DNA from 4 places in the Scytonema hofmannii PCC 7110 genome. Region 3 is predicted to be linked to each of the others. Evidence: riboswitches for the same ligand, from Rfam matches in the RefSeq annotation. Region 3 holds a riboswitch; each other region holds the start of a gene.
The links. A riboswitch is a leader RNA that binds a small molecule or an ion and turns the genes downstream of it on or off. The one in region 3 is predicted to bind cyclic di-AMP.
Positions count from the first base shown of each region.

Region 1: it holds a riboswitch for cyclic di-AMP, as region 3 does, so the genes downstream of both, WA1_RS23460 (hypothetical protein) here and WA1_RS02320 (glycosyltransferase) in region 3, are expected to answer to the same signal.
Region 2: it holds a riboswitch for cyclic di-AMP, as region 3 does, so the genes downstream of both, WA1_RS09230 (hypothetical protein) here and WA1_RS02320 (glycosyltransferase) in region 3, are expected to answer to the same signal.
Region 4: it holds a riboswitch for cyclic di-AMP, as region 3 does, so the genes downstream of both, ntrB (nitrate ABC transporter permease) here and WA1_RS02320 (glycosyltransferase) in region 3, are expected to answer to the same signal.

Region 1 covers NZ_KQ976354.1:5,642,143-5,646,024, reverse strand. The annotation lists gene WA1_RS23470 (sucrose synthase) at 1-1,250, opposite strand, end outside; gene WA1_RS23465 (arsenate-mycothiol transferase ArsC) at 1,572-2,009, shown strand; cyclic di-AMP (ydaO/yuaA leader) riboswitch at 2,210-2,331, shown strand; gene WA1_RS23460 (hypothetical protein) at 2,471-2,716, shown strand; gene WA1_RS23455 (SLC5/6 family protein) at 2,762-3,882, shown strand, end outside.
Region 2 covers NZ_KQ976354.1:2,135,929-2,139,810, reverse strand. The annotation lists gene WA1_RS09235 (ArsB/NhaD family transporter) at 291-1,628, opposite strand; gene WA1_RS09230 (hypothetical protein) at 2,027-2,728, opposite strand; cyclic di-AMP (ydaO/yuaA leader) riboswitch at 2,905-3,108, opposite strand; gene WA1_RS09225 (ABC transporter ATP-binding protein) at 3,160-3,882, opposite strand, start outside.
Region 3 covers NZ_KQ976354.1:536,976-540,857, forward strand. The annotation lists gene WA1_RS02320 (glycosyltransferase) at 1-1,089, opposite strand, end outside; cyclic di-AMP (ydaO/yuaA leader) riboswitch at 1,249-1,449, opposite strand; gene WA1_RS02325 (glycoside hydrolase family 31 protein) at 2,035-3,882, opposite strand, start outside.
Region 4 covers NZ_KQ976354.1:2,131,377-2,135,258, forward strand. The annotation lists partial or broken gene WA1_RS61615 (MerR family DNA-binding transcriptional regulator) at 1-106, opposite strand, end outside; gene WA1_RS09210 (sensor histidine kinase) at 228-1,322, opposite strand; cyclic di-AMP (ydaO/yuaA leader) riboswitch at 1,659-1,882, shown strand; gene ntrB (nitrate ABC transporter permease) at 1,977-2,828, shown strand; gene WA1_RS09220 (ABC transporter substrate-binding protein) at 2,921-3,882, shown strand, end outside.

The DNA.
Region 1 (3,882 bases), 5.1 Mb from region 3:
AAAGCAACTAAGTTACCATCGCTGTAGTTACCGATAATCAGGTCTGGTTTGCCTCGAAATTGTGCCAATAACTCTCTTTCTGCTTCTAAGGCATATGTTTCAAGATAAGGCCAAATTTCAAATTTAGAAATCCAGTTTTGCGTAATCTTGGGATTAAAGTCTACAAAGGGAACCCGTAAAATCCAGGCATTCTCTGTCCCTTGAACTTTTTCTAGGCGCAAGTTACATTGTGTTCCTTCACAGTTGGGAATCAGGCGGGTAAGTATGGTAACTTGCGGTTGGATACCAAGAACTTCCAACCCTGCAAGTTGGATTTCTTCGCGGAGTTTGTTTTCTAAACTGCGGGCTTGTTCGAGAACGTAAATGACTTGACCTGCTGTTTCGGGTCTTCCCATCACTCCTTCCTGTCCAACCCAGCCGTGTACGGAAATAAGCACAACACGGAAGACAGAGGGAACACGGGAAACAAAGGCTTCTAAAATGGCAGGTTCAGCAGTGTCAATCAGTCGGTTGAGGAGTGCTAGGGTCTCCAGTACGCGAGATGCTGTGTTTCCCCAACCCGGTTCAAAGCCCAAGTCTTGCAATTCATAGCGGAATTTTTCGTAAGGTTCGCTCGGTTGGCGATCGCTCAACAAACTAATAGCTAGTCTAACTTGTTGGGCGAGCTGAGTTCCTGAGAGAATGCGACCGTTGATCAGTAAGGGAATGCCATCATACTGGCGTCGTCTCAGAACATCGTACAGAACTTCCAACCAATACTCAGGGGCTGTCAGCACTTGAGAACACAAGTACCGATTGAGAAACCCCTGTCCTTGACCAATATTTCTGGGATCGTCGATTTTGGGAGAACCGTGGTGGAACGGGCGGAAGTCTATTTCTAAGATTTGAGGCTGGTAGCGCTCCACACGGCGATCGCGCACATCAAGCAGTTCTTGCGGCGTCATTTGCTCAAAGCTTGTCAAATTTGCTCCCAATCTCCAAGCTTCTTGGACACCTATCCGAGGTCGGAGAAGGAACCAGGCACTTTCCTCTTCTAGAATGATTTCATGAGTGTAGTGAATCAGTTTGCCTAGAGAAGAAGAGTGAAAAAAGTAGGCTGGCTTTTGCGATTGGTTGCAATAGTCCGCAAAAGCTTGCAAAATTTCGTTTCTCAGGAAGTATTTCTTCCCAGAAGCACTTAGATCGTAGACCAACTGACGCAGAGCCGTCTTCTCATCACTGTTTACAACAGTTTGAACTAGTTCATGCATAGCCAACTCCTGATCGTTAGATAGACCGCAACCTCATTTTTCTCCCTGACCGAAATAACTATTTGCCCTGTGATGACGCTTTTATAGAGGTTCACCCCCTACGTTAGCGCATATCTTGGTTTGGGATCGGATTCATTGGAAAGGATAAAGGAGGAAGTCTGAAAGATTAATTGTAAAAATTTATACTTTATATTTCATTCTTATTCCTGAAGAGGATGTTTTAAAAGTGATGATTGAACGTACAGTAGATATGTAGCAAATTATCTCATTTGCTAGTAAAAAGCACTCGTCGGTTGACTGACAATCATTTGGTCATTCTCAATGAAGAAAATCTTGTTCCTTTGTACAGGTAACTACTACCGCAGCCGCTTTGCCGAACATCTTTTTAATTGGTTGGCAACTAAGCAGGGGTTAGATTGGCAGGCTGATTCACGAGGCTTGGCAATTGAGCGAGGAGTAAATAATGTGGGACCGATTTCCCGATATGCGCTTGAGGCTTTAGCCGTGCGATTGGTAAATGTAACTGATGATGAACGGTTTCCTAAGCTAGCAAGCGAGCAAGATTTTCAAGCAGCTTCTAGAATTATTGCCCTAGATGAGTTAGAACACGGACCACTGATGAATGAGCGCTTTCCTCAATGGGCAGAGAAAACTGAATACTGGCTAGTTCACGATATAGATAAAACTTCTGCTCTAGAAGCTCTTGGGCAAATTGAAAAAAACCTATTTCAACTTATAGAACAATTAGCTCAAAGTTAGTGCGTAGCGCACTTAGAGAACTCCACAATAGCAACAACCTTGTCTTCACCAGGCAAGTATGAATTAAGACTTTACAAACATCCTTTAAGTAAAGATTGCGTTGAGAAGGTAAAATAGAGATTGACTGCTTTGGCGTTTCAGTATTATTTTATGTATTGATTGGGAAAAGTCGCCTAATTCAATTCAGTTCTGTGGTTGAGGAATCTAAGTAACTGGGTTAGAAGCGGAGGAACCAATGTATTGGGGCGAATCTTTGGATAGAGAAAGGCACCTTCCAGCCTTAGCCCGTCAGCTAACTCCGTCGGCATTGGAAGGAGTATCAATGGTAGCAGCTTGTATTAAGCCGTGTCCCTAGATCCTCCTATGTATCAAGTAACAGCACATCTTAAAAAACCGTGCATAGCTAGCGATGAGCCACGTTTATTGCTAAGTAGGTCTAGTTCAAAATTAAGGAGGATAAAATGCCTATCCAAAATCGCACATTCTTTACCGAACACGTTACCTTTTTGCCAGAGAACCAATTCAAGGAAATTGGTGAGTGTGCTGGTAAAAAACTTTTACTTATTGGTAGAACGAAAGGCTACGGCGAACCGATTGTAGCTACAAGTCAGACAGAAGAACCAAGCCAAGAAGATTTATTCGCCTACGATCTTTACGAGCTGCTAAAGTTGAGCAACGAGCCAGTTACAATTGTAGAAGAAATTTAAAACAGTAATCAGTACTGCTCACTGATCACTGGTCACTGGTCACTGATGATGAATCACCGCAGGTTAGATACTTTCTCCCTGGCGGCTTTATTGGTTTCAGCACATTATGGTTTGGGATTTCTTTTAGGAACAGCAGAGAAATCCCTAACTCATGGTGCGGCTGGTAGCCTTTATGCTGTCTCTCTTGGCTTGGGTACAATTGCTCTCATAGCATTAGCAAAGTTTTACTGGACGCAAACAGAACAAATTTGGACTCTCCTCGGTTCTGCTTATGGAAGTGGAGTGAAAATATTTGTGGGGCTAATGTCTTGGGCTTCTCTGATTGGAATTGAAGCAGTTCAGTTAATTTCAGCAGCTTCCATCCTCAAAGTCTTTGGCATCCCGCCTATACCCTCAATGATTGTTTTAGCAACTTTGTTTGCGATTATCTCCCTATTACCAGTAGAGAAAGCAGGTTGGATATTGAGAGGGTTACTATTTGTCAATTTTTTAGCTCTGCTTTACGGGCTGTGGGTGCTGCATGGATTTCCTGAGTATTTGCGATCGCCCATAGATTTTGCAAATTCACTTCAAACAGAAAGCTTACCAACAACAATAGGTATAACACTATCTACAGTTTTATTGGTACTTATAGATATGAAGTACCAAATGTATCTCGTTCAAGCAAAAGATATAAAAAGTCTGTATAAAGGATGTCTTTTAGCTGGTACTGTATTACTGTTGCTTGCTTTATTACCTTCAACCCTTGTGACAGCCGCTCATCAAGCCGGAATTTTACCTGATGACATAGGTGGTAAAGAAACACTACCCTATATTCTGTCTTGGATTGGTGGTGGAACTGACAAACCCTTGGGGATTGCGTTGATTATATCTTTATTAGTTCCCTCACTCGGTATTGGTAGCAGTATATTAAGAGTACAGAGCAAAATTATTTTTGATTTTCATATTTTGCCAGTATCGCTTGGCACTCAATTACTTGTCACCTTTGGAAATTCACTTTTTGGTTTAATAGTCGCCTTAAGAGGAGGCGAAATTGTCAGTTTAATTGTGGCTTTTTACGCTGCTTATGTAGGTGCAGTTATTGTTCCTTTTGCTGCTTATTTAATGAGTCAAGGAAAACGTTATACTTTTTCTAGAACCAGTGTTAAGCTATCTTTAATCGCAAG
Region 2 (3,882 bases), 1.6 Mb from region 3:
GCTACCGCTTTAGATCCGTTTTTTAAATATATTATTTTTTAATAATTTTTTTAAATTTATTGCATAAGCACAACATAGTAAGCGATACAACCGCTCTACTATGGGGAGCATCCCAAATGTGCAAAAACCTTACTTACCCTCATCCCCTAACCCCTTCTCCCGTGGGGAGAAGGGGAATAAGAGTATGGCTTACTCCCCTCGAACAAACTGGGAGAGGGGTTGGGGGTGAGGGCAGAATGGTAAGAGTGCCAAAATGGGATGCTCCCCTACTATGTGCATTCTGTAAATTTTTAAAGCAAAAAACGAAATAGCATATATAAAGCAGAACCTATAAGTTGTAACAGCATCACTGGCAAACCGTAATGTAAAAAAGTTTTAAATGAGATGCGACGCCCGTGTTGTTCGGCAATTCCTGCAGCAACGATGTTGGCTGATGCACCGACTAAAGTCCCATTGCCTCCCAAAGTCGCACCAAACATCATAGCGTAAAAAAGTGGCAGCACCTCTGGAGGAAATTGCCCCTGAAAATTTTGTGCTAAAACTTCAGTTGGTGCCAATCCAACATTAACAACGTATTGTTTGAGTAATGGCACCATTGCTACAACGAGTGGAATATTGGGAACAACGCTAGATAGCAAACCAATGAAAAAGACGAGAGATAAAGAACCAATAAAAATGTTTTTCCCTAAAATAGCTGCTAATAATCCAGATAAACTGTTGATAACGCCAGTTTTTTCTAAGCCACCAATCAGTACAAAAATACTCATAAAGAAGATTAAAGTACTCCAATCTACATCTCGTAGTATGTTGTTGACTGTGTCAATTTTGCTTTGATGAGATAAAAGCATTGCTAGAGCAGCTCCTAACAAAGCAACAGCAGCAGGTGATACCGGAACTGGCAAATACTCTCCCGCAACAAAAAAGACTAACACGAAAGCAACTATGAATCCACCTATTGTTAAAACTCGTGGATGGTTTATTTGAGGATGTGGTAGCTGTTCGAGGTTTTCTAGCTTGGTTTTCCAGATTTTACGAAAGAGCAATGGTAATATTGCTACTATAATAATAATCGCGATCGCTCCTCCCAAACTCAAGCGCCAGAGATAATCTGTAAAGCTGATATTAATTGCGTCACCGACAATAAAAGTAGCCGGATCTCCAACTATTGTGAGTAGCCCTGCACTATTAGCTACAAACACCATAAGGATAAGCAACGGTACAAAATTAACTCCAACTTCCTCTGCAATTGGTGGAATTAAAGGTGCTAATAGCATAACTGTAGTAGCATTTGGCAAAACAGCACAAATAGGAGTGGTAATTCCTACAATTCCTAGTAACAGACGATTGCCTTTACCTTTTGCAAGGATGACTATTTGAGTTGCAAGGTATTCAAAAATCTTCGTAGGTTCAAATGCTCTGACTAGCACCATGACTCCAAAGAACAAACCTAATGTTCCGTGACTGTTGCCAATATAGCTAACAGCGTCTTCTAAAGTCATGACATTAGTAAAAACTAATAACAACGCTCCTAATAAGGCAGCAATTGTCAAGTTTACCCACTCTGTCATGACTAAGATTATAACACTTATAAATGTGAGAATACTGATGAATGCTTGCCAGTTTTCCATTATTAATTATTGGTTAGTTGTTAGTTGTTAGTTGTTAGTTGTTAGTAGTAGAATAATAGAATTATAAGCATATTATCGGAATTTTGAAAGGCAGAGAGCAGAAGGTTAGTAATTTTTTTATTTGTTTTAATATAACAAAGTTCACTATCAATACTTGTCGGTTAAGGATAGTTGAGATACCAGAACCCCGGTATCTTAAAGATACCGGAGTTCTAATTTCCGTATCTTGGAGATACATACCGGGTTTCTAAATAACTGCTTAACTGAACTGTATTGCACTATAACTACTCACAACGAGCTACTAACTACTAACCACTAACCAACATCTCTTAATTAAGAAAACCGACTTCTATAAGAAGTCGGTTTTCTTAATTATGGTAATTACAAAATTCTCGCCTCTAGAGATACTTATTCTGAACTGTACTTGGAATCCCCAGTACTGAACAAGGGAATTTGGAACCTAGATTTTGTACGATGGGATGATGTATTGAGTTACAGCCAAGGAACAATATATCAGCTGATTCTGAAACAACAACTCTTTTCAGTTCTGTTGCAACGCAACCAAACCGAAGATGAGCTTTAAAAGAACTTTTCCATTCAGCAGCTAGACAGCTAGCTTGTCTTAAAATACCTTCTGCTTGCGCGAATCTATCTATAGATTTTTCTTCCTGTGGTAGGTGTGTTGAGTTATCTTGCCATCTTGTTTGGGTTACAATCCCCGTATTCAATTCTTCCTCTGCGGAGTCCGTTAAAAGATGTTGTAGTACTTGTTGCTCGGATTTGCGACTGCTTCCCACCTCCTCTGTTGGCAAAACTTCTGCACCTCCACACATTAAACGATCTTCCATCACATACACCACTTGAACTGTCACCTGTGCTTTAGTCGCCAAACGTGTTTGGTGGGCTGTTAACAAAGCAATATCTAGCGCAGTATGACTGTTCGGAGAACTGTTATAGCCAACAATTAAATTGATTGATTTTGACGCTTGAATTTCTTCACAGACAGATGCTTTTTGTGTTGAAAGCAACACCATTTGATCGATCAAATCATCTCTTCCGATAGCGTTCTGTAGACGCACTAACAATGGCTTAATATTCACAGTTTTCTTCTCTCAGCACGAAACTACTTATTAAGGAGAAGCGGGTCAATCAATTTTGGATTTTGGATTTGTGATTTTGGATTGAAGAGAAAACACCTTAATCTAAAATCTAAAATCCAAAATCTAAAATCAATTCAGGAATCCCCAATCGCAACTGTTATTACAGCCAAAGGTTTGGGGGTTCCTTCCATTGCCGACGGAGTTAGCTGACGGGCTAAGACTGGAAGGTGTCTCTCTTGAAGGATTCAGCTTTGTCGTGTCAAGGATGAAGTAAGAAAGAGCAGTTTCTCATTTATCCTTTATCCTGTTTACAAGATGAGCCCCAAAAATTGGTTCCTCCGCTTCAAATTTCTGAAATTTAAATTAGGCTACCCACTTTGACAGTTATCAGTTATTCAGTTATCACTGGTCACTGGTCACTGTTCAGGTGATTACTCGTCTTGAGTAAAGTACTTATCTAGGAAATTCAGGGCGTGATTGCGAAGTTCAAAATACTCTTTAGAGTTTCGCATCGCAGTGCGATCGCGTGGATGAGGAAAAGGAACTTCTAAGATTTCTCCAATCTTAGCAGCAGGTCCATTAGTCATGAGAACAATACGGTCTGACATATAAATTGCCTCATCCACGTCGTGTGTAACCATCATCACTGCCTGACGATGGTTTTCCCAAATATCCAATACTTGCCGCTGTAATTTCCCCCGAGTCAATGCATCTAATGCTCCAAAAGGCTCGTCCATTAACAACATTTTTGGACGAATAGCTAAGGCTCTTGCGATCCCCACACGCTGCTTCATTCCACCAGAAATTTCATCAGGGTATTTGTCAGCTGCCGCATTCAAGTTTACCATTGCCAAGTGTTCGTTAACAATGCTGATTTTTTCAGATCTTGAGGCATCTTTGAGCACTTCATCCACCGCTAGTCGGATATTTTCTCGTACAGTCAACCAAGGTAGCAGGGAATAGTGTTGAAACACCATCATGCGTTCAGCACCAGGTTTGCGAATTTCTTTGCCATCAAGTCTCACGGAACCAGAGGTGGCTTTTTCTAAACCCGCGACAATCTTCAAAAGAGTGGACTTACCACAACCAGAGTGACCGATTACAGAAATATATTCATCTTCACCTATGGTCAAATTGACATTATCCAGAACGAC
Region 3 (3,882 bases):
AGCATCTTCATCTTTGGGAGGAGCAAGCAATCCTGTCACCTCAGGTACCACTGTAAATTGCAATCCACCTACATCACTTGCCACCACTGGAGTTCGGCTAGCCATCGCTTCAATGGTCACTAAACCGAAAGGTTCGTAGTGACTGGGGACTACACACACATCAGCAGCAGCGTAGTAAGAGGGTAGAACAGTCTCATCAAGCCGACCTGGAAAGGCTGTGCAATTGTCTAATCCAAGTTCAGATACAATGCTGGCAATGCGATCGCGCTCGATGCCATCACTATAACCGGGACGGCTACCACCCCCAATAATTAACTGTAGGTTAGCCACAGAGTGCAAACTCGACTTTGCAAAAGCTCTGACAAGTGTTTCAATGCCCTTACGTTTATCAAAGCGACCAACGTAGAGCACCACCTTCGCATCAGGAGCAATGCCCAATGCTTGACGTGCTGTAGCCCGTTGAATCGATCCAAATTTATCAATATCCGTACCGCAAGGAATGACTTCTATGCGTCCAAGAGTGGAAACTAGCTTCCGCATATGTTCCTGTTCTTGAGGACTGGTAGCAACAACTCGCTCTACGTTCTCCAGACAATTTTTTTCAACATCCAGTCGGATACTAGCTATTGCTGGTAGGTCAGAAACAGTGCTGTACTTCACCGCTCCTAAGGAATGGTATGTATGCACTTGAATCAATGGTTGGCGCTTTTTCAGTTCCATACCCACCCAGGAAGACAACCAATAGTGAGTGTGAACAAGAGGATACTGAAAACCTTGCTTCTGCTGGAATGCTTGAAACTCTGCGATAAATTCAGGTAGATGCTCCAGTAGGCTATCCCGACCTATAAACTCCATTGGACCTGCCGTCAACCGAATTGTTCGACAGTTAGTTCCATGTTGTATAATAGCAGCCTGCTCGGAACTACTGCGGCGAGTGAACATATCCACCTGCCAACCTTCCTGAGCTAACGCATAACCTACCTGACGGACATAGACGTTTTGTCCGCCAGCCTCTTCTTGTCCTATTTCTGCAGCCGGATCTCCATCCACAGAAATCAAAGCGATGCGATGTTTTTTTGTCAGTAGCATAGTTAAACTTCACCACATGGCAATCTATCCTGCCTCAGATACCTAAGTTGAGGTAGTGTGACTCCTCCCCAAAGCTAAGGGCAGGTACAACGAAGCGCACAGATACCAGCCAAGGATACCGACGAGAACAAGGCATTACTTGTTAAGAATGCTGCTCGTTCAGTCTCTTCTCAATGCCGACGAAGTTAGCTGACGGGCTAGGACTGAGAGATGTCCCTCTTTCGTAAGGATTCAGTAGGTCGGATGAAGTGTGAAAGGCAAGTTCTCATTTATCCTCGATACTTGATTCCTTATCCTTTTAAAAGATTAGCCCCAAGGTTGGTTCCTCCGCTCCAGGCTTACCTCAGGGAACACTGTGTCTAAGGCAAACCGTGAATTAGGCAGACTGATTTAGATATGTTAAGAATCTAACGCGTAACCACCGTCTAAGTCAACCTTTTTTAAGAATGACTTCCTCTAGCAACAAGCATTGCTATACTCCAAACCGTTTTATTGCAAGCTGTATAATTCTGAATATAACTGTTTAACAAGGCTAGCTTGGTACAACAAGTTATACATAAACGATCATTAAGTACAACTACCATCTAAGATATATCCCTCGTAGAAATAAATTGCAAACGCTTAACATAAGTTAGCATAGGTATATATTATTTTTATAAATAAAATTATATGAATTACTTTCTCATCCGTTTTGTTGTAGCAAACATTCAAATTTTTCTATCTTTAGGGAGAGACTCAAAAAAGGGAGTAGGGAGTAAGGAGTAGGTATCGAAGGTTAAGAAATTAGAATTACCCAATCCCTAACCCGCTAGAGCGTCAGTCCACTAATCCCAAAAACCCGGTTTCTTCGAGTTGAGCAAACGAGATATCAAGCTTTCTAAGAGAGAGAAACCGGGTTTTTTGCCCCCTTTTGAAATACTGTACCGACGCTCTGGTTTCCAAACCCTAAACCTGAATGCGAACCTTATGGAAGCGATTTCCGATCGCAAGCCCTTCCGAGTCTTCAAACTCCAGTATTTGTCCAGTGCAAGTCACTTCTTTATCATCAACCCAAGCTTGTTGTGGTTTGATTCCATGTAGATGCAGGCTGACTGATATAAAGGCGAAAGGATATTTCCCTTCTTCTGTCCAAGTGATTTCTAGATTGTTCTCAGAACGTGTCATACAAAACTTATCCAGCCTTGATTCTCCATAGCCATCACCTGCATCAGAGTAGAGAAGAGTCTCACTGTTTCCTTCTACAGGCGGGTAAATATGAAGAATTAGTTGCTTTTTTTCCTCCATTGGTAAAATACTTCCTGCTAAAACCAACAGGGGAATTTGCTCTAGGGGTGCTTCAATTGTGACTTGTTGGGAACCTTTCAGAACTGCATCATTCCAAAAATTATACCAATGACCTTTGGGTAAAATAACCTGTCGCGATCGCGCCCTTTCTTCCACAATCGGACAAACGAGTAATGCATCACCCAAGAAGAAAGCATCTTCCACAGACCAGAGTGCAGGTTCATCTGTTGCAGACCAAAAAACAGGACGCACGGGAGGATAACCTTTTTGTGTGGCTTCCCAAGACAAGGTATAGAAATAGGGAAGCAATCGGTAACGAAGTTCTAAAAATTGCCGAATAATACTTAAATAAGGTTCCCCATAAGTCCAAGGTGTGCGGTGTTCCACATTATTAGAAGAGTGGGTGCGGTAGAACGTGAAAAAGGTAGCCATTTGGAACCATCGCAAGTAAAGTTCAGCACTAGGATTACCCTGAAAACCACCGATATCAGGTCCACTGTAGGGAATACCAGAAAGCCCCAAACCTACTACTGTTGCTATAGTTGTACGCAAGGCAACCCAGGTACACTCTACATCACCCGTCCAAGTCCAGGCGTAGCGTTGAAGACCAGCCCATCCTGCACGAGAAACAAGAAAAGGGCGTTGTTGGGGATGGTATTGACACAGACTGTCGTATGCTGCTTTTGCCTGTAGTAACCCGTAGACATTGTGCGCTTCGCGATGATCCCCGCCCCTGCCTTCCATATAATGCTGCGTTACCTTAGGAAGTGAGCGATCGCCCCAAGCAATAAAAGCAGCTGGTTCATTCATATCATGCCAGAAACCTGCAACTCCCACATCTAGCAGATACTGATATTGCCGACTCCACCATCCACGAACCTTAGGGTTAGTAAAATCTGGGAATACACACCAACCAGGCCAAACAGGTGCAACAACAAGTTTACCATTGGGGAGTTTGCAAAAGCCATCCAGTATTTGACCTTCTAGAAATAAATTACTGTGACGGCTGTACTTAATCCCTGGATTGAGAATTGCAATAAACTGCACCCCAAGTTCTTTGAGTTCTTGTGTAAAACTTCCTAATTTAGGAAAGCGATCGGGATCGATAGTAAATGCTCTGTTACCAACTTGACAATCGATATCTAAATGAATAGCACTTAAAGGTAAATTGCGATCTTGAAATGCTTGGGCTTCTTCTCGGATCTTTTCTTCTGTACGATATCCCCATTTAGATTGGTGATAACCCAAAGCCCAAAGAGGAGGTAAAGCTGCGCGTCCAGTTAACTCTGTATAGCGTTCTAAAAGTTGAGCGGGTACGCCATAAGTAAAATAATAACGCAGCGATCCCCCTTCAAAATCAGCAACAGCAGTTTCCCCAAAGGTAAAATTAGCATCAAAAGAGTTTTCATAAAAAATCAAATAACTGCCAGAAGAATATAAGCTCAAATACACGGGAATACACAAATACATTGGATCTGAACCAGGACCATACATACCTGCAGCATCATA
Region 4 (3,882 bases), 1.6 Mb from region 3:
ACTTTACCAAGTTGCTGTGAAATCGATGTCCACCGGATGTACGCTCTGCAACAATTTTGCCCTCCTCTTCCCAACGTCTTAACGTATCTGCATGGATACCTAAAAGGTTACTTGCTTCCTATATAGAAATCTTAGGCATAGTTCATCTGTACTTAACTATGCCTAGAATAACCTAAGTTTTATTGATGCAGCGCACCTGATCGCGATTAACTGGTCACTGGTCACTGTTAAACAAAGCGCGTGCTTGACTGCTTGCGTCGAATGCCTATCACTCCCGGACGTGGGGGTCCTTCAAAAATTTGGGCTTGGTCTTCTGGCTCAATCCCAACTCCTGTATCGGCGACTGCGATCGCCCATCGATTATCTCTAAGGATTTCACACTTTATTTTGATAGTTCCGCGATCGGTATAGCGAATTGCATTACTTATAAGATTTATTAATATTTGTTGTAATCGTAACGGATCTGTAAAGACTTGTTCGGGTGCTTCATGAAGATCGACGAGCATTTGTAACTCTTTATTAGCTGCTAAAGACTCCAACATTTCACTAACGCGTTCGACCGATTCACGTGGATTAATTAATTCAGGGTGCAATTTCATCTCCCCTGCATCATAACGAGAAATTTCTAATGCGTCATTAATAATCCGGAGTAATTGTCTTCCACTGCGTAGAACTCTCTCTATGTGTTCTAAATTTGTAACAGTATCCTTTTCCTCTTTTTCATCAGAGTGCTTTCGTTGCTGACGCAAAAATAAATCCGAGTAACCAATGATTGAAGTTAAAGGGCTTTTAAGTTCGTGTGCTAAATAAGATAAATTATCTTGATTTGACCTGAGCAAGCGTGTGAGTTCTTGATTGTTAAAACTTAACTGATTTTGTAGCTGTTGTAGTTCTGTCAATCGCTGTTCTGTGTAGCTTTGAAAACAGGATGCGATCGCTTCATCTAAAACCATATTAATTAATCGTATAGCTCGGAGCACTTCCCGTACTGAAGCCTGTAAAAATTTTGGTTCAATTGTTTTAAATATAATATCTCTTAGGATACGGTATTCTCGTGCAATTTCTGCTGCATCATAACCTTGCTCAGCCCTAAGAGTCCCATGATGCAAACTTTCTTGAACGATCTGTTTCATTTCATCATCTTGTGGGCTTTTAGCAAGTACATCTGCTAGTGCTCTGAGGATATCAGCGAGATGATTTTTGATAGCTGAGCGTGAGAGATTTTTCGTGATGGAAATTTTTTTGTCCTTCCGAACAGCTTCCACCCACTCTTCTAAAATTGTTTGAATTTTACTCTGTAGTAATTGACTAAAATCTTTCATTTCTTGTAGTTGAGCAATATTTAACTATAGCAATTCTATTGGTGAAATATGTGGATGTAGGGCTAAAGCCCACCCTACGGGATTTAAAATTTTTCATAAATAGCCTAAAATTTATCTATATTATTAGTAGGAATCAAAATAGCTTTTAATATTATGATTCTCTAGAGCGGGCGATATGTAAATTATACTTATTACATAATTCTTCTCAAAGATTTACAACTTGAGATAGACAACGAGCTTAAAATAAAGAACGTATAGATTGTAAAATGAAAATCGTCTATCTTTCGATACCTTGACGGTATTGTTTACCAGTGTTACATTTATCCTAAAATTAATAGAGTAAGTCAGCCTAATCCTTCTAATTGCGAGCTTGCATTAGTTGGAGCGGAGGAACCATTCAAAGGGGCGTATTCTGAGAAAGGGTAAAGCTAAAGTATGAAGGATAAAAAAGGGGGCAGTAGTAACTTCATCCTTCACACTTCATAGCTCATCCTTCTCAGGGAGAGTATCTCTCAACTCTAGCCCGTCAGCTAACTTCGTAGGCACTGAGAGGAGACTGAAGAGACAATAATTTTTATTGAATCTCATCAGTATTCCTGGCTGGTACTGCTCGGTTTTTTGTACCCGCACTTAAATCTGGTGAGGTAAAGCAGAGTGTTGCAATTAAACATAGCTGCAATTATTGCAGTTGCTGGACAAGCAGCCTGGAAAAAAACAAAACCCTTGCTGGTGAAAGAAACCTTTATATTACCAGTACTGGGGTTTTTAGGAATTATTCTAATGTGGTGGGTTATTGCTCTTGCCAATCATGAATTGATGCCTACCCCGCCTGAAGCGTTGGTTGCCAACTTGGACTACATTCTGAACCCGTTTTATCAAAGAGGACCGGGGAATTTAGGAATTGGATGGTTGTTGCTCGCAAGCTTGCGACGGGTATTGCTGGGTTTTTTATTGGGTGCTGCGGTCGCAATTCCCCTGGGATTTTTGATTGGAATGTCTAGGACGGCAATGCTTTCTCTCAATCCAGTCATTCAAATTTTTAAACCTGTATCTCCTTTGGCTTGGCTGCCAATTGCCTTAGCTATCTTTAATTTGGCAGATCCATCAGCCATCTTTGTCATTTTCATCACCTCCTTGTGGCCCACAATCATCAACACTGCACTGGGCGTGTCAAGCGTTCCCAAAGATTATATAGATGTGGCACGAGTCTTAGAAATCCCACGTTGGCGGCGAATTACAAAAATTATTTGGCCGGCAAGTCTACCATATATCTTCACTGGCTTGCGGATCAGCTTGGGAATTGCTTGGCTAGTCATCGTTGCTGTAGAAATGCTAACGGGTGGTATTGGAATCGGCTTTTTTGTGTGGGATGAGTGGAGTCGTCTCAACTTGAGTTCAGTATTCTTAGCCGTATTGGTCATTGGCTTAACTGGGCTATTGCTTGATTTTGCAGTCGGCAAAATTCAAGAGTTAGTGACTCGTCGTCCGGGAGCAACAGCAAGTTAATTAAGGGTTAGTAGGGGCGCAATGCCTTGCGCCCAGTAGTTAGTAGAACCATTAACCACGGACAATTAACCCCTAACCATTAACAATTTTTTATGAACAAAGCCGATAACGAAAATCTTTTACATCGACGAGAGTTTTTGGTAGGAATAGGGGCAACAACAGCTGGAATGGCGTTATCGTCATGTGCTATTTCTGGAGACCGCAGCGCTAAAGGGCTAACAGAAGAAGCTGCTGCCGTTCAACCTGTTGTCGATTCCAAAACATTAGAAAAACCAAATCTCACTGTTGGTTATGTGCCTGTCAACGACTGCGCGCCCTTTGCTATTGCTTGGAAAAAAGGTTTTTTCCGCAAATACGGGCTGAACGTTAAACTCAATCGGGAGGCGAGCTGGGCAACATCTCGTGATGGAATTATCTTTGGTCGCCTTGATGCCTCACCAGTTGTCTCTGGTGCTGTAACCAATGCCAGAATTGGCGCTGAAGGTGCTCGTCATGCCCCATTGTGTGCAGCCATGACAATTCACCGTCATGGAAATGCCATGACAATGAACAAAGCCATGTGGGATTTTGGACTGCGCCCATGGTACGAGTACAAAGCACAATATGGCGATCGAGCTTTGGAAGAGTTTGGTCGGGACTTCAGAGCCTTTTTTGAAAAGCAACCGACAGAAGGTAAGGTTTGGGCAGTTGTTCTAAGTTCTGCCATCTACGAGTACTTTATCCGCTATGTATCAGCTGCTGCAGGAGTCGATCCGTTCAAAGAGTTTCGGGTCATTATTATTCCCCCACCACAGATGGTGACAAACGTCCGAATTGGTGCAATGCAAGCCTACATGGTGGCAGAACCTTGGAATACTCGTGCAATTACTGGTAATGAGGGTGTGGGTTTTACCTTTGCTCAAGGCAAAGAAGTATGGCTAGGACATCCAGACAGACTTTTGGGGGTGATGGAATCATTTATCGTCAATTATCCCAAAACTTATCGCTCTTTAGTGAAGGCGATGATTGAAGCTTGCCAGTATTGCAGTAAACCTGAAAACCGTCAAGAAGTTGC